DNA from 4 places in the Planococcus dechangensis genome. Region 2 is predicted to be linked to each of the others. Evidence: riboswitches for the same ligand, from Rfam matches in the RefSeq annotation. Region 2 holds a riboswitch; each other region holds the start of a gene.

Region 1 (4,213 bases), 360 kb from region 2:
CATCGAAGGGTACAAAGAAAGAGGGTTGACGGAACAACAGGCCATCGCTTTGATCCGAAAGTCGGTCGAACTTGCCGCACAAGCGCGCGATGAATTCTGGAGCGGTGTGACGGATCGGTCGAGCAGGCCGAAACCTATCGTCGCGGCGTCAGTCGGCCCGTACGGAGCATTTTTGTCTGACGGCTCGGAATACCGCGGCGACTATTCCGTGACAGAAGATGAACTGGTGGCGTTCCATCAAGAGCGGATCCGCGTGTTGGTGGAGGCGGGCGCAGACATCTTGGCATGTGAAACGATTCCGTGTCTGGCAGAAGCGCAAGCGATTGTCAGGATCCTTAAGGATTTTCCGGACGTCTATGCCTGGTTCACGTTCAGCGCAAAGGACCATCTCCACATCAGCGACGGGGAAAAAATTGCGGACTGCGCCGGCTGGCTGGACGGGCACGCGCAAGTGGCGGCGATCGGCATCAATTGCACAGCGCCGCAGTATATCGAGTCGTTAATACAAGAAGTGACAAGCAAGACTTCAAAACCGGTCATTGTCTACCCGAATTCCGGGGCAAGCTATGATCCGGTAAGCAAGACATGGAGCGAAGAGCCGTCGGCCAATGCTTTTTCAGCCAACTCGAAAGCGTGGCACAAAGCAGGCGCCCAAATTATCGGCGGCTGTTGCAGCACGACGCCTGATGATATTGCCGACGTGGCGTCTTGGTCACGCGACCTCAACCCCTCGCAAGTTTAGCCAATAGGACTGCCTCCGTTGTGCGATTTTAAAACCCAGTTGACAAGTAGGTTTTAAATATAGTCTAATGTGAATAAGCTTTTTCAGCATAAGGACTGGATTACAATGAGGTAGGAGAGATCCTCCTAACTTTTAAAAAAACAAAGGAGGATCTCTATGGTTAAAGAGCAATACCCCGTCATGGAAGAGGCGTCGTCGTTTTTCCTGGAAGGCAATCACACCGGCATCTTGCTGTGCCATGGCTTTTTGGGCACACCCCAAAGCGTCAAAGAACTGGGTGAGGCGCTTGCGGCACAAGGCTATACGGTGTCCTGTCCGAGGCTTCCCGGCCACGGCACGCATTTCACAGACTTGGAACGATATGGCTTCGAAGATTGGTTTGCACAAGTCGAACAAGCCTATCAGGACCTGAAAGCAAGCTGTTCGACCGTTTTTGTCATCGGGCAATCGATGGGCGGGACCTTGAGCTTGGATTTGGCCAGCCGTTATCCGGACATTGAAGGAATAGCCTTGATCAATCCGGCGATCGACATCCCTGCGTTTGAAACCTACCGCAGTCAGCCGCCTCTTGCTTATGTTGCTGAAGATCGACCGGACATCAAAAAAGCGGATGCGGTAGAAATCACTTACGAGCAAGCGCCGGTCCACGCGTATCAGCAATTATTGCGCTATATGGATGCCGTCGACGCCAAACTTTCAGCCGTACGTTGTCCGGTCGTCTGTTTCCAGTCGCTCGAAGACCATGTCGTGCCGCCGGGCAATACCGACTCTATTCTCAGCAAAGTCGGATCCGGACATACAATGAAGCACGAACTGCACAACTCCTATCACATCGCCTCTATGGACCATGAACTGGATGTCATCGTCGAAAAAACAGTTCAATTCATAAAACAAGCCCGTGTATTGCCGGCTGGAGACAAGCTATAAAGACAATGGAAATTCGAGAATTTTGTAAATAAATTCTATTTCTTCAAAATAATGTTGACAAACAGATCTAGGATACGTAGTATGAACTTTACAATTTAATCATCTTATCGAGATTGACTGAGGGACTGGCCCTGAGACGTCAAAGCAGCAGACCACGAATGTGGCACTGTGCTAATTCCACGTACAGTTTGTACGGAAGATAAGAGAGGCGCTCAACGGTATTACCCAACCCCCTCTTCTTGTCAAAAAGAAGCAGGGGGTTTTTTATGGTTAAAACCTAGTAAGCGGGTAAGTTAAATAAGTTTTGAGAGGAGGAATCGACGATGGCAAGTGCGCGCGGCATTAAGTCAGCTAAAAAGGCGTGGAAGGATATATTCAATAGGTCGGGTCAGCGCAATGTTATGTTCACGGGAAAACACTTCGAGTCTTGCATGAAGATATGGGAACTTGGATAGACTAGCTGGAATCGCGACTGGCTCCACCACCACCTGGAAATCCGATTAGTGCTAGGTGTGGGAAACATCGAATCATCTTTTTATACATAAGGAGGACTATTGTGAAGAACATTATCTTTTTACTCATCAGTTTATTTGCACTTATTAGTTTGGCCGGTTGTACCGGCAGTGAAGCCAGTACTGAAAACTCTGGAGCGGGTTCCGAGCCTGTTGAAGGCGGCGAGTTGAACGTAGCAATCGGAGCTGATCCGAATACGCTCGACTGGATGTATACGGGTGAAAGTGCTGCCCGTAAAATCGGCTGGCACGTGTACGAAGGCTTGTTTGCATTAAACCAAGATTACGAAGCCGTGCCTCTTCTCGCTGAAGATTATCAAGTGAGCGAAGATGGAAAAACGTACACTATCAATTTACGAGAGGGAGTTACGTTTCATAACGGGGAAGCTGTGACCGCAAAAGATGCGGCAGCTTCGATTGAACGCTGGCTGAAGGTGTCTTCTGTCGGCAAGATCACTAATGAACACGTAGAGTCGGTCGAGGCTGATGAGGATCTGCAATTGAAGATACAGTTGAACAAAACTTACAGTTCCTTGCTATCTGACTTGGCTGCTCCAAAGTCGGCTGCAGTCATCCTGCCGGCAACAGTCGCTGAAGCTGCCGGCGAACAGCCTCTTGACCATGACCAGTATATCGGAACAGGGCCATTCCAATTTGACTCGTGGAAGCGTGGAGATGAAATTGTCTTAGCCAAATACGAAGGCTACGCTTCCAGAACAGATGAGACGAGCGGGCTCACAGGAGAGAAAAAAGCGTTTGTCGATGCCATTCATTTCAAAATTGTGAAAGACCCTCAAGTCGTCGTCAATGGATTGAAAACAGGGCTTTACGATTATGGCGATGATATTCCGCTCGACCTGTATGAGGTGATTGAGAATACGCCAAGTATTGAAGCCGATACGTCGACCAATGGATACACGGTGTTGACGCCGGATAAGTCGGAGGCGCCGTTTGACGATGTGCTAGTCCGCCAAGCTTTAAATGCGGCGCTGAATAAGGAGGCCATTGCCAAAGCCACTTACGGCAATGAGGAGTTCTACGAGCTGGACGGGGCGTTGTTCACCCCGAACCAAACAGCTCTCTACTCCAATGAAAACATTGATCAATTCCTTTCCTATGATTTGGACAAAGCGAAACAATTGTTGGAAGAAAGCAGTTATGACGGAAAACCCATTAAAATTATTTTCTCCAGCGACTCCAGCGACTATAAAAAAATTGCGGAGATTGCCGAGCAACAACTCGAAGAAGCGGGGTTTACAGTTGAGCTGGAATCTTATGAATGGGCTACCTATTTGGAGAAATGGGCAGAACCATCCAACTGGGATCTGGTCGTGGTCGGCTGGTCTCCATTCTTCTCGCCGAACCAGGCCGGCATGCTGAGCCAGGATTCAAACAGCAGCGGCTGGTACAACAGCGAGAAATGGCAGGGCTTGATTTCGCAATGGGCTGCCACAGATTCTGAGGAAGAAAAGCAGCAAATTCTTGCAGGCTTGAACGAAACCCTTTACGAAGAATTGCCTTTTGAAAAAGTGACAAACATTTCAAACCTCAGTGCACGCTCATCAAACATCGAGAATTACAGCGAATGGTATGGGCCGCGGTTCTGGAATACGTATAAAACACCATAATAAGAAAAGAAAATCGTCAGGAACGATGCTGGCGATTTTCTTTCTTTTTCAAAGAGGAGGGGAACGCATTGCTGCAATACACGATTCGCCGTTTATTATCGGTCATACCTGTCATGCTCGTGGTCAGTGTCATCGTCTTTATGATCGTGCATCTGACTCCTGGAAACCCCGCATTTCTGATTTTGGGAGAAGACAGTTCACCCGAAGCGATTGCCGATTTGGAACGGCAGCTTGGGTTGGATCAAGCTTTATACATTCAGTTTTTCAACTGGATTTCACAAGTGGCGACAGGAGACTTAGGCACTTCCGTTTATTCGTCACAAACGGTCACTTCATTGATTTTTGAAAATTTCGGCCCGACCTTCAGCCTGATGGCACTGTCGACTTTCATGTTGCTGGTCATT
Region 2 (4,213 bases):
TGCTGGCCTTAGCTTCCGGCAACAGCACATCCTTGATGATCATCCACGGAGTGGCGCCGACCGCGATGGCCGCTTCGATGACGCCTTTATCAATATCCCGCAATGCGGTTTCCACGATGCGCGCGAAAAATGGAATCGCCGCGACCGATAAGGAAACACTGGCTGCCACCGGCCCGATTGTCGTTCCTGTAATCGCTTGTGTCAGCGGGATGAGTGCGACGAGCAAAATGATGAACGGAATCGACCGGACGATGTTGACGATAAAGCCGATGACCGAATTGACCGGCCGATTTTCCCAGAACAAGCCACGGTCCGTGATGAACAGCAGAATGCCCAGCGGCAAGCCAACGACCAGCGCGACGCCGAGTGAAATGCCGATCATGACGAGCGTCTGGTAAAATGCCACTTGGATTTCAGGCCATAGATCGATGATTCTTTCCCATTCAATTCCCATGACCCATCACCTCCACTATCGCTTTGCGCTGTTCTAAATACGTAATTGCCTGTTGTATGTCCGTTTGTCCGCCTTTTAGTTCCATCACAAAGATCCCGAGCGGCCGTTCTTGGATGTATTCAATCGCACCGTGCAAGAAATTGCCTTTCACCGAATAGCTTTGCAGCATATCGGAAATGATGCCTTGCCCGGCTACTTCTCCTTTAAACAATACTTTGATGATCGTCCCGTCGCATTTTTCCAGGATTTCCTCCGGCACGTTAAACGATACGACACTGGAGATGAATTCTTTGGTCAACGCGGTTTTCGGTTCTGCAAAAATATCGTAGACGCTGCCTTCTTCAATGACACGCCCGTTCTGCATGACCGCCATCCGGTCGCAGATCTCCTTGACGACGTTCATTTCGTGCGTGATCAAGACGATCGTGATATTGAGCTTGCGGTTGATGTCTTTCAATAACCGCAGGATCGACAAGGTTGTATTCGGGTCAAGCGCTGAAGTCGCCTCATCGCATAACAAGACAGCCGGGTCGTTCGCGAGCGCACGGGCAATGCCGACGCGCTGCTTTTGCCCGCCGCTGAGCTGTGCCGGATAGACGCCGCGCTTATCGGTCAAGCCGACCATTTCCAATAGCTCATCAACGCGCGGGCCGATTTTTTTGCTCGGCGTCCCCGCTGCACGAAGGGCGAATGCAATGTTTTCAGCGACCGTCTTTTGACTGATCAAATAGAAATGCTGAAAGATCATGCCGATTTTCAAGCGCGCTTTCCGCAATCCTTCGCCGCGCAGTTTCGTTAAATCCTGCCCGCCGACCGAAACAATCCCCGAGGTAGGACGTTCGAGCAAATTGATGCAGCGGATAAGGGAACTCTTCCCTGCACCCGAATAGCCGACGATGCCGAAAATTTCACCGGTCTTCACTTCGAGGCTGACATTGTCTACGCCCGTGACAGAGCCGTGCTTCGTTTGATAGGTTTTGCTTAGCTGTTCGATTTGAATCATGTTGTCCACTCCCCCAGGCAAATAAAAAATGCCTCTTTTATCAAAAAGAGACATCGAAAGTTAAATTCCGACTTATCTTTCAGAATGATTGCCATTCTGCAGGACTTGGCACCTTCCCGCATTGGGGGTTGCCGGACGTCATCGGGCCTTTACCCTCGGTCTCTCTTGATAAGCATACGTATTTGGTTGTTTTCAATCTTACGCGCCACTGCAGCCGCTTGTCAATGCGATTTTTCAAACTTTTTGTACAACGGGACGCGCCGGTCATCGAATACCGGGATGCGCGTGCGCACCTCGTCGACTTCTGAAAGGTCGATGTCGGCATAAGCGATGCCTTCAATGCCGCCCATATCTAGCCGGACTTCTCCCCACGGCGCAATGACCATCGAATGGCCGCCGAATTCATTTTTCGGGTCGCTGCCGATGCGATTGGCGGCGATGATGAAGCATTGGTTCTCGATGGCACGCGCCTGCAGCAGGATGCGCCAATGATCGATGCGTGCCGCCGGCCATTCGGCAGGGACGAAAATCGCTTTCGCCCCGTTGAGCGCCTGTGCGCGCAGCCATTCCGGAAAGCGGATGTCATAGCAAATGACGCCGCCGAAAGTCTCGCCATCTAGTTCGAACGTGCCGAGCGATTGTCCTTCTTCGAGGTGGATATGCTCATCCATCAACCCGAAGCGGTGCGCTTTATCATACTCCGAAACGAGTGCACCCGTATTGTCGACCACATACATCGTATTGTAAAAACCGTCCTGTTTCTTCGTCGACACTGAGCCGCCGACGATATGGACGCTATGCTGTTTAGCAAACTGCTTTAAAAAATCGACCGTCTTGCCGTTGCCGTCCGCCAATTGTTCAAGCTCCTTCAATGCATAGCCGGTGTTCCACATTTCGGGCAGCACGATGACATCCGCACCGTTTCCGGCAGCTTCTTCCAAATATTCTTTGACATGCTGAAAATTCGTTTCCGGTTTTCCGAACGCAATGTCCATCTGCACACAAGCGATTTTCATATTCTCTCCCCCTGTAGACAGTTTAGCTTAAACTCTATAAGATTTAAGATAGAAGTGCAATTATTTAGAAAATGAGGAGGATTTCATGGACTTTTCAGATCGCTTACAAAATCTTCCGGATCAATTTTTCGCCTTGCTTGTCGCAAAAACGGCAAAAGCTGTCGATGAAGGACGCGATGTCATCAATTTCGGCCAAGGCAACCCGGATCAGCCGACGCCTGCGCATATTGTCAAAGCCATGCAACAAGCGGTGGCGGATCCCCAAACCCACCGCTACTCGCCGTTTCGCGGGCTTAGTTCATTAAGAAAAGCCGCTGCGGATTTCTACAAAAAAGAGTACGATGTCGATATCGATCCGGATTTGGAAGTTGCCATTTTGTCCGGAACGAAAATCGGCTTTATCGAATTGCCGCTTGCGTTGCTGAACCCGGGCGATTCGCTGCTGTTGCCGGACCCGGGCTACCCTGATTACCTGTCAGCCGCACCGCTGGCGGATATCGAATTCGATTTAATGAAACTTAAACAGGAAACCGGCTATCTTCCCGATTATAACGATGTGACGGCCGCCGCAAGAGCACGAGCCAAATTGATGTACTTGAACTACCCAAACAACCCGACAGGCGCGACAGCAGACATTGCGTTTTTCGATGAAACGATCCAGTTTGCCAAAGAAAACGGCATCGGGGTCGTGCATGACTTTGCCTATGGCCGCATCGGCTTTGACGGCGAAAAACCGGTCAGCTTCCTGCAGTCAAAAGGCGCCAAAGACATCGGCATCGAAATGTATACATTATCCAAAACGTATAATATGGCCGGATGGCGCATCGGCTTTGCGGTCGGCAATGCCAAAATGATCGAAGCACTCAACATCGTCCAAGACCATTTGTTCGCCGGCATCTTTCCGGCCGTTCAGCTGGCGGCTGTAGAAGCATTAAACAGCAGCCAGCAATGCGTCGAGGAACTGAATGCATTATACGAGAAAAGGCGCCAGACGCTAGTGGATGAATGCCGCCGGATCGGCTGGGAATTCGACGCGCCGAAGGGATCGTTTTTTGCCTGGCTGCCTGTCCCGGAAGGCTATACGAGCGTCGAGTTCTCTGACCTGCTGCTCGACAAAGTCGACATCGCCGTGGCGCCGGGCAGCGGTTTTGGCCCTGGCGGAGAAGGCTTTGTGCGCGTCGGCTTACTGGTCACCGAGCAGCGCATCGCAGAAGCCATGCAGCGCATCGAGAAGTTAGAGCTTTTCACTAAAAAATAAAACAAAAAAAAAGAAGGCATTGCGCCTTCTTTTTTTATTTTGTATTGACTACCAATTCCATGTCCCAATACAAATCAGAGCTGAAACGGTCGTCTTGGTGCACTTGGGCTGAAAGTACATTCCTTCCGTTTTTCAGCTGCGATAAGGCGGTTTCGTCCAGGTAGATGCGCTCGATCTTGCTTTCACTGCCGTAATATTCGTCCATCACCGCTCCCTGGTAATCTTCAAAACCAAACTCGCCCTTCTCCGGCATGTTAAAGCGCATGATTTCCTCACCATTCAAATACAGGATGACCCCATCGTCCACCCCGAACTCCACGTAGCCGCGGTTCCCGATATCGTCTGCTTGTTCAACATCGAATTCTGCCCTGAAATAAGTCAAAGCAATTTTGTCGTCCTCATCCGATCCGTACCCGATGAGCGTTCCGACTTCACCGAACTCCGGACGCTCTTCATCTTCCGGGAAGCCAAGAGGCGCTGAA
Region 3 (4,213 bases), on a different contig from region 2:
GCGGCGCGTGTGTTTTCAGTCAATGAACCGTCGTCGTAATCCGGAATGCGTGTATCTTCATCAACGACTACATTCTCGAGTACAGAACCAAAGCGGATAGCATCGAAAATCTGCGGTTCGTTTTCACGGGACAAATTGATAGTTTTGGCGTAGCAGCCGCCTTCGATATTGAAAACGCCGTTATCGGACCAGCCGTGCTCATCGTCACCGATCAACTTGCGATCTTCGTCAGCTGACAAAGTTGTTTTACCTGTACCAGATAAGCCGAAGAATAATGTGACATCGCCGTCTTGTCCAACGTTTGCGGAACAGTGCATCGGCAAAATGCCGCGTTCAGGAAGGATATAGTTCATGATCGAGAAGATGGATTTCTTCATTTCGCCTGCGTATTCAGTGCCGCCGATCAAAATGATTTTCTTTTCCATCGAAACGATAATAAAAGTTTCAGAATCCGTGCCATCAACCGCCGGGTCCGCTTGGAAACTCGGAGCGTAGACAACAGTGAATTCAGGTTCGTGTGCAGCCAATTCTTCAGCGGTCGGGCGGATGAACAATTGGTGTGCGAAAAGGTTATGCCATGCGTATTCATTGATTGTTTGAATCGCAAGACGTGACTCAGGGTCTGCCCCAGCAAAGCCTTTGAAGACAAACAGTGCATCTTTTTGCTTCAAATGATTAATGACTTTAGCATATAGGTTTTCAAAGATTTCAGAAGAGATCGGGCGGTTGACGTTGCCCCAATCAATTTTGTCTTTCGAAATCGCCTCTTCTACCATATACTTGTCTTTAGGCGAACGGCCGGTGTATTTTCCGGTTTCAGCTTTTACAGCGCCTTCGCGTGTCAAAACAGCCTCTCCACGGGATGTTGCAGCTTCCACCAATTGTGGAACGGACAGCTGCATGTTAATGTTTGAGCCGCTCAAAAGCTCTTTCAAATCATTTGCAAAGTTCACTGAAGTCATATATAGGTACCTGCCTTTTCGTGTATTCCCATAAAGATGGGGTAGTTGTATATTCGAACATTAGTATAACACATTAAGATGATTAGTCTATACTAATAACCATAAATCTTTCAATGTTCGTGATTTGTGCATATTTTTATAGAAGAAAGATGGATACATATAAAAGTCTGTCAATTGTTTGTTCTAAAATCGTTGACAGCAGTTGCGGCATTCCGTAAGATGGGAAATTGAACGGATACTCTTATTCCGAGCTGGTGGAGGGTGCAGGCCCAATGAAACCCGGCAACCTGCTGCTTTTGCAGCGATGGTGCCCAACCTGAAGCAAGGTGAAAGCCTTGGACGATAAGAGTGAAAGGTGCTTATGATGATTATTCCTTTCCTCATTGAATTAGATGAGCGAAGGGATTTTTTTATGGAATGCCCTTAATCCTCGTGTGCAGGCTGAAAAAGCTGGAAGTTCAATTCCATTCATGGAAACGGACTTGACATGGGAAAATGAGTACCGTATCAATTTCGAGAGCAATCTCGCAGGATATAAGGAGGAGCTTTTTTTGACAAACCGTCGATTATTCACATCAGAATCAGTAACAGAAGGACATCCCGATAAGATTTGCGACCAAATTTCAGACGCAATCTTGGATGCGATCCTAACAGAAGACCCAAATGCGCGTGTTGCGTGCGAAACGACCGTGACAACAGGACTTGTATTGGTAGCGGGTGAGATCACTACTTCCACATACGTGGATATTCCGAAAGTTGTCCGCCAGACCGTGAAAGAAATCGGCTATACGCGTGCGAAATACGGTTTCGACTCTGAGACGAGCGCAGTCTTGACAGCGATCGATGAACAGTCACCCGATATCGCTGCCGGCGTCAACGTGGCGCTTGAAGCCCGTGAAGGCCAGATGACCGACAAGGAATTGGACGAAATCGGTGCGGGCGATCAAGGCTTGATGTTCGGCTATGCTTCAAACGAAACAGAAGAGTTGATGCCGTTGCCGATCAGCTTGGCGCATAAACTCGCACGCCGCTTGGCGGAAGTGCGCAAGGAAGAAATTTTGCCATACTTGCGTCCGGACGGTAAAACACAAGTTACAATCGAATACGATGAAAACAACAAACCGCTGCGTGTGGATACGATCGTCATCTCCACTCAGCACCATCCTGAAGTCAGCCTAGAGCAAATCCAGCGCAATTTGAAAGAATACGTCATCAATGAAGTCGTACCGGCAGAGCTTTTGGATGCCGAGACGAAATACTTTATCAACCCGACAGGCCGCTTTGTTATCGGCGGGCCACAAGGGGATGCGGGTCTTACTGGCCGCAAAATCATTGTGGATACTTACGGCGGCTATGCAAGACACGGCGGCGGTGCATTCTCCGGGAAAGACGCAACGAAAGTTGACCGTTCCGGTGCATATGCTGCACGTTATGTTGCAAAAAACATTGTCGCTGCAGGCCTCGCAGATAAGTGCGAAGTTCAGCTCGCATACGCGATCGGTGTTGCACACCCTGTATCGATTGCTGTCGACACATTCGGGACAGGTACAGTGAGCGAGGAAAAATTGATTGAACTTGTACGTGCGAACTTTGATTTGCGCCCGGCAGGAATCATCAAAATGCTTGACCTGCGCCGCCCGATCTACAAGCAGACAGCGGCTTATGGCCACTTCGGCCGTACCGATGTTGACCTTCCGTGGGAACGCACTGACAAAGTGGAAGCTTTGAAACAACAGGCAAACGCATAAGAAAAAGCAGGCGGAAAATATCCGCCTGCTTTTTTCTATTGTAGCGATTTGTAATAGGCGGCTTTTTCCGCGTACTCCCGGACAATGCGTTCCATGTCCTTTTTGTCCGTCTCATTCAGTTCCCGGACCACTTTGGCGGGCCGGCCAAACGCGAGTGTACCGGGCGGTATCTTTTTGCCTTGTGCGACAAGGCTGCCAGCTCCGATAAATGCGCCTTCCCCGATTTCTGCACCGTCCAAAATGACCGACCCCATGCCGACGAGAGCGCCTTTTTTGACTGTGCAGCTGTGGAGCGTCACTTGATGGCCGATTGTTACGTCATCTTCCAAAACGAGTGGATTGTTTGGGCTTTGATGAAGCATCGACAAGTCTTGGATATTGGTGTTTTTCCCGATGATGGTCGGTGCGACATCGCCGCGGATGACTGTATTGAACCAAACAGAAGAGTTCTCACCGATCGTCACATCCCCTGTCACAGTGGCATAATCCGCGATAAATACCGTTTTGTCAATTTTTGGTGATTTGTCTTTATATGGATAAATCATGGCAAAGCTCCTTTATCATTGATAAGATGTAATTAGTTCTAATCCTATCAAAACAAACGAAAAGGTCAATTGAACAAGCCTTAAGGGGGCGCTGGTATGTGGAAATGGCAAGCGGAAGGGGAAGCAAGAGGTGTAGCGGTATTGATCCATAGTGCGTACGAAGAGCACCGGCGCTATGCGTGGCAAATCGAGAAATGGCGAACGAGTGGTTTTGATGTCTATATGGGAGATTTGCCGGGTCATGGTATACATGCTGCGCAAGATGGAGTGCATAGGGAGCACTTTTTTGAATATGATAAAATGGCTGCCGAATTGCTGCGCTTAGCGGCTGAAAGTTCCTTGCCGATTGTGTTGGTTGGCCACGGATTAGGGGCAGCCATAGCCATTCAGGCACTAGTCGCTAATCGCCATCCGGTGTCTGCGGCTATTTTGACATCTCCGTGGTTCGAATTGAAGAAAATGCCAATAAAGCAATCACTCGCATTTTCTGGAATCAGCAAGCTGACAAGAAAACGCACAGTCGACCATGGCCTTGAGCTCAGCTATTTGACGCGCCGTAAATTCCAGGACGGGCACCAAGCGAGCACAGCGATAAATTCAGTCAGCACGCCTGCTTGGTGGAAACAATTGCAAAGTTATATGGAGCTAGCTGCACAAACGCGTATACCGGACATTCCGTTGATGCTCCATATCGGCAAGCGGGATTTGATCACTAAATCGTCCGCCAGCAGAAGTTGGTTGCATCAGCAAAAGTTGTCGGAATTCCATTTTAAGGAATGGGATTTTTGTTACCACGATTTGTTCCAGGAGCCGGAGCAAGAAGCGGTCTTTCAACAAAGTTTGCAATTTGCCCGATCGGTAACTGATTTACTAATAGAGAAAAACAGGGAATAACTTGAAGCTTGAAAGTATAATTCGAATCCTCACATTGATAAAGTATTCATGAGCAGTAAATTGT
Region 4 (4,213 bases), 120 kb from region 2:
GTTCCAAATCAGCGATCAAATCTTCGTGATTTTCCAAACCGACTGACAAACGGATCAATTCTTCTGTAACCCCGCTGTTTTTCAGTTCTTCTGCCGTCAATTGCTGGTGCGTCGTCGAAGCCGGGTGGATGATCAGCGATTTGGCATCGCCGACATTCGCCACATGAGACCACAGGTTGACTCCATCAATCACTTTACGACCGGCATCTCTTCCCCCTTTGATGCCAAAGTTGACGATCGAACCGTAGCTGTTTTTCAAGTATTTCTTCGCAAGTTCACTTGAAGGATGATCTTCGAATCCAAGGTAGTTGACCCATTCCACTTGAGGATGGTCTTTCAAATATTCCGCTACCTTTTGTGCATTGCTTGCATGGCGCGGGATGCGCAAGTGTAAAGTTTCAAGCCCCTGCAGCAGTGCATGTGCGCTGTCTGCGCTGAGAGTCGGCCCGAAATCGCGCAATAATTGAACGCGCAGTTTCGTCGCAAACGCAGCGTCCGGAACATCGATACCGAAGCGGATACCGTGGTAGGATTCATCCGGTTGTGTGTAGTTCGGGAAGCGCGGGTTGTCCCAGTTGAAGCGGCCCGCATCTACAGCGACACCGCCGATGGTCGTGCCGTGCCCTCCGATCCATTTTGTTGCCGAATGGATGACCACATCTGCACCGAATTCGATCGGGTTGCTGACGAACGGTGAAGCGAATGTGTTATCGATCAATAGCGGAATACCGTTTTCATGGCCGATTTGTGCGACGCGTTCAACATCAAATACGTTCAGGCTCGGATTTCCGATGATTTCACCGAAGAAAGCTTTTGTCTTGTCGGTAATTGCAGCACGGAAATTTTCCGGGTCGGTCGCATCGACGAACTTTGTCGTAATACCGTAGCGCGGCAATGTGTTAGCGAATAGATTATAGGTGCCTCCATATAGATTGCTATCGGCGACGATTTCATCTCCGGCTTCCGCAACGTTCAATACCGAAAATGCGATTGCTGCCATGCCCGATGATAGAGCGACTGCCGCTGTGCCGCCTTCAAGCAAGGCGACGCGCTGTTCGAATACATCTACAGTAGGGTTCATGATACGTGAGTAGATATTGCCAGTTTCTTTCAAACCGAATAAGTTTTGTGCGTGCTCTGTATCTTTAAAGACATAGGAAGTTGTTTTATGGACTGGAACTCCACGCGAACCTGTTACTTGATCTGGTTCCTGTCCGCCGTGCAATAAGAGTGTTTCGGGTTTAAAATTTGTCATTGTGAGTTCCTCCTGATTTTTTATAATTTTTGTAAAAGGTGAGGAGGACATAGAAAAGACCCTCTTCAGAAAGAAGAGGGCCGTCATATACGGATTTACCTCCTCTCATCTTTCAGCGCTGCACATGCAGTACTGTAGGATTTAGCACCTTTCCAGACGGTTGTCTGTTGGTTGCCGGGCATCGCAGGGCCTATTCCCTCCGCCACTCGTGATAAGAGTATGAAACTATTTTTTTGCTTGTGGAAAAGTATAGAGGACATAGCCGTTTAAAGTCAAGTGTATTTGTCGAAAAATTTTAACTACTATATAAGCGATATTTCCGCTAAAAGTTTTTTCACAAAGCGGTTGACATTTTCCTTATTTCGAAATAAAGTAGGAATCACGAATTGAATAGCTTACATCACTTTCTTATCCAGAGAAACCGAGGGACAGGCCCTTTGACGTTTCGGCAGCAGATTCGCAAATTCGCGAAAACTGTGCTAATTCCTGCAAATGCTCTAGCATTTGGAAGATGAGAATGAGATGGTTTCATAATTGGAGCCTTCTTTTTTCTTGTGCATAAGAAAAAAGAGGGCTCTTTTTCGTTATTTCAGGAAAGTGTTCGTTCGCATTTATTCGAATCGTTACAGGCAGCCATAGGAGGGACACCATGATTCAATTTGAAGCAGTCAAGAAAACATATGTATCCGGTAAACAGGAAGTCCATGCGCTTAATGGCATCGACTTGACCGTTGAAACCGGTGAAATTTACGGCGTCATCGGTTTTAGCGGCGCAGGGAAAAGCTCATTGATCCGGACAGTCAATTTGCTCGAACGCCCTACTTCCGGGCGTGTATTTATCCACGGAGAAGACATCTCCGCTTTAACCGCTAAAAAAATCCGAGACATCCGTAAAGATATCGGCATGATTTTCCAGCATTTTAACTTGCTCGACTCGAAAACGGTGCATCACAATATCGCGATGCCGCTGTTGCTTGCCAAAATGCCAAAAACGGAAATCGACCGCAAAGTTACAGAGCTTCTTGAATTTGTCGGACTGGCTGACCAGGCAAGAAAATACCCGGACCAATTGTCCGGCGGCCAGAAGCAGCGAATCGGCATCGCCAGAGCGCTTGCAACCAACCCTTCGATTCTTTTGTGCGACGAAGCGACTTCCGCTCTCGATCCGCAAACGACACAATCGATTTTAGACTTGCTGCGGCGCATCAATAAAGATTACAACATTACCATTTTGCTCATCACCCATGAGATGGGCGTCATCCGGGAAATTTGCGACAAAGTAGCGGTCCTTGAAGAAGGGCGCGTGATTGAGCAAGGCAGCGTCTTCGATGTTTTCACGAAACCGCAGCACGCAACGACCAAACGCTTTGTCCGCTCCGTCATGAACGATGAATTGCCCGAGTCCTTACTCGACCAAATCTATAAAAACGATCAAAAGCGTCCGATTTACCGCGTCCAGTTTACCGGCACTTCCGTCGGCCAGCCATTCATGTCGCGCGTGTCGCGGGAATTCAATCTCGATTTAAATGTCTTGTTCGGTAATATCACTGAGCTCCAAGGCATTCCTTATGGCAATTTAATCGTTGAATTCGACGGCGCTCGCGCTGAGATCGACCGTGCACTCGCTTCGATCCGCAACGACAATATCCTGGTAGAGGAGGTTCAGCAGCATGCAGGTTAATCAATCGCAAATTTTAGAAGCATTATGGGAAACACTTTATATGACCGGTGCTTCGTTTGTATTCTCACTCGTCATTGGATTGCCGCTGGGCATATTGCTCGTCGTCACTAGAAAAGGGCATCTGCTGGAAAATGAAGTGGTCTTCAACATATTGAACATTGTCATCAACATATTCCGCTCGATTCCGTTCATTATTTTGATGGTCGCAATCATCCCATTGACACGGCTCATTGTCGGCACGTCGATCGGAACTGCCGCAGCCATCGTACCTTTAGTGTTTTACGCAGGGCCATACATTGCACGACTCATAGAAAACTCGCTGCTCGAAGTCGATAAAGGCGTTATCGAAGCGGCCCAGGCAATGGGGGCATCACCAGGGCAAATCATTTTCCGCTTTCTTATTCCGGAAGCACTCAGCTCGCTTGTCCTGGCTCTGACCATAGCTATCGTCGGTTTGATCGGTGCCTCCGCTATGGCTGGTGCTATCGGCGGCGGTGGGCTCGGAGACTTGGCCATCACTTACGGCTACCAACGCTTCGACACCATGGTCATGTTCTTGACGGTTGCAATACTCGTCGTACTCGTCCAAGGTGTCCAATCACTCGGCAACTTGATGTCACGCCGTGTGCGTCGCAGTTGAACCGAAAACATCAATAACATCATTACTGAATATATTTTAATCCCTTTCTAACCATAAACTTAAAACCCACTGGAGGATTTCATTATGAAAAAAATTACAGCTCTTTTTGCAACAGCCGGCTTAGCTACTCTACTCACCGCATGCGGAGGCGACGATTCCGCCGACGGCACTACTACCGTCACACTCGGCATCAGCGGTTCGGATACAACCATTTGGGATTATGTCGGTGACAAGGCCGCTAAAGAAGGCATCGAACTCGACATCATCACGTTCTCGGATTATGTGGCACCGAACTTGGCACTTGCTGAAGGCGAACTTGACTTGAACGCCTTCCAAACGATTTCTTATTTCGATGAATTTGTCGAAGAACATAATGTCGACATCGTGCCGATCGGCTCTACCGTCATCGCACCGATGGGCTTGTACTCCGAAAAGTACGAATCGATCGATGAACTTCCGGACGGCGCACAGATTGCAATGCCGAATGAAGCGACCAATATGGGCCGCGCGTTGCTCTTGCTCGATGAAGCAGGACTCATCACCTTATCTGAAGATGCCGGTTTAACAGGAACGGCTCAAGACATCATCGACAACCCGAAAAACATTGAAATCATGCCGATGACTTCCGGCCATACCC

The links. A riboswitch is a leader RNA that binds a small molecule or an ion and turns the genes downstream of it on or off. The one in region 2 is predicted to bind S-adenosylmethionine.
Region 1: linked by a shared signal. The riboswitch ahead of ACFO5U_RS12445 (ABC transporter substrate-binding protein) and the one ahead of ACFO5U_RS10655 (methionine ABC transporter ATP-binding protein) in region 2 are both predicted to bind S-adenosylmethionine.
Region 3: linked by a shared signal. The riboswitch ahead of metK (methionine adenosyltransferase) and the one ahead of ACFO5U_RS10655 (methionine ABC transporter ATP-binding protein) in region 2 are both predicted to bind S-adenosylmethionine.
Region 4: linked by a shared signal. The riboswitch ahead of ACFO5U_RS10035 (methionine ABC transporter ATP-binding protein) and the one ahead of ACFO5U_RS10655 (methionine ABC transporter ATP-binding protein) in region 2 are both predicted to bind S-adenosylmethionine.

Annotation. Positions count from the first base shown of each region.
Region 1 covers NZ_JBHSGL010000005.1:1,878,421-1,882,633, reverse strand. The annotation lists gene mmuM (homocysteine S-methyltransferase) at 1-742, shown strand, start outside; gene ACFO5U_RS12450 (alpha/beta hydrolase) at 899-1,669, shown strand; SAM riboswitch class I at 1,771-1,875, shown strand; gene ACFO5U_RS12445 (ABC transporter substrate-binding protein) at 2,226-3,809, shown strand; gene ACFO5U_RS12440 (ABC transporter permease) at 3,878-4,213, shown strand, end outside.
Region 2 covers NZ_JBHSGL010000005.1:1,515,498-1,519,710, forward strand. The annotation lists gene ACFO5U_RS10650 (methionine ABC transporter permease) at 1-454, opposite strand, end outside; gene ACFO5U_RS10655 (methionine ABC transporter ATP-binding protein) at 444-1,457, opposite strand; SAM riboswitch class I at 1,527-1,632, opposite strand; gene ACFO5U_RS10660 (carbon-nitrogen family hydrolase) at 1,679-2,473, opposite strand; gene ACFO5U_RS10665 (pyridoxal phosphate-dependent aminotransferase) at 2,559-3,731, shown strand; gene ACFO5U_RS10670 (purple acid phosphatase family protein) at 3,766-4,213, opposite strand, start outside.
Region 3 covers NZ_JBHSGL010000016.1:14,774-18,986, forward strand. The annotation lists gene pckA (phosphoenolpyruvate carboxykinase (ATP)) at 1-962, opposite strand, end outside; SAM riboswitch class I at 1,201-1,311, shown strand; gene metK (methionine adenosyltransferase) at 1,514-2,710, shown strand; gene ACFO5U_RS16450 (gamma carbonic anhydrase) at 2,746-3,255, opposite strand; gene ACFO5U_RS16455 (alpha/beta hydrolase) at 3,352-4,149, shown strand.
Region 4 covers NZ_JBHSGL010000005.1:1,398,469-1,402,681, forward strand. The annotation lists gene ACFO5U_RS10030 (O-acetylhomoserine aminocarboxypropyltransferase/cysteine synthase family protein) at 1-1,255, opposite strand, end outside; SAM riboswitch class I at 1,358-1,473, opposite strand; SAM riboswitch class I at 1,661-1,773, shown strand; gene ACFO5U_RS10035 (methionine ABC transporter ATP-binding protein) at 1,905-2,936, shown strand; gene ACFO5U_RS10040 (methionine ABC transporter permease) at 2,926-3,576, shown strand; gene ACFO5U_RS10045 (MetQ/NlpA family ABC transporter substrate-binding protein) at 3,661-4,213, shown strand, end outside.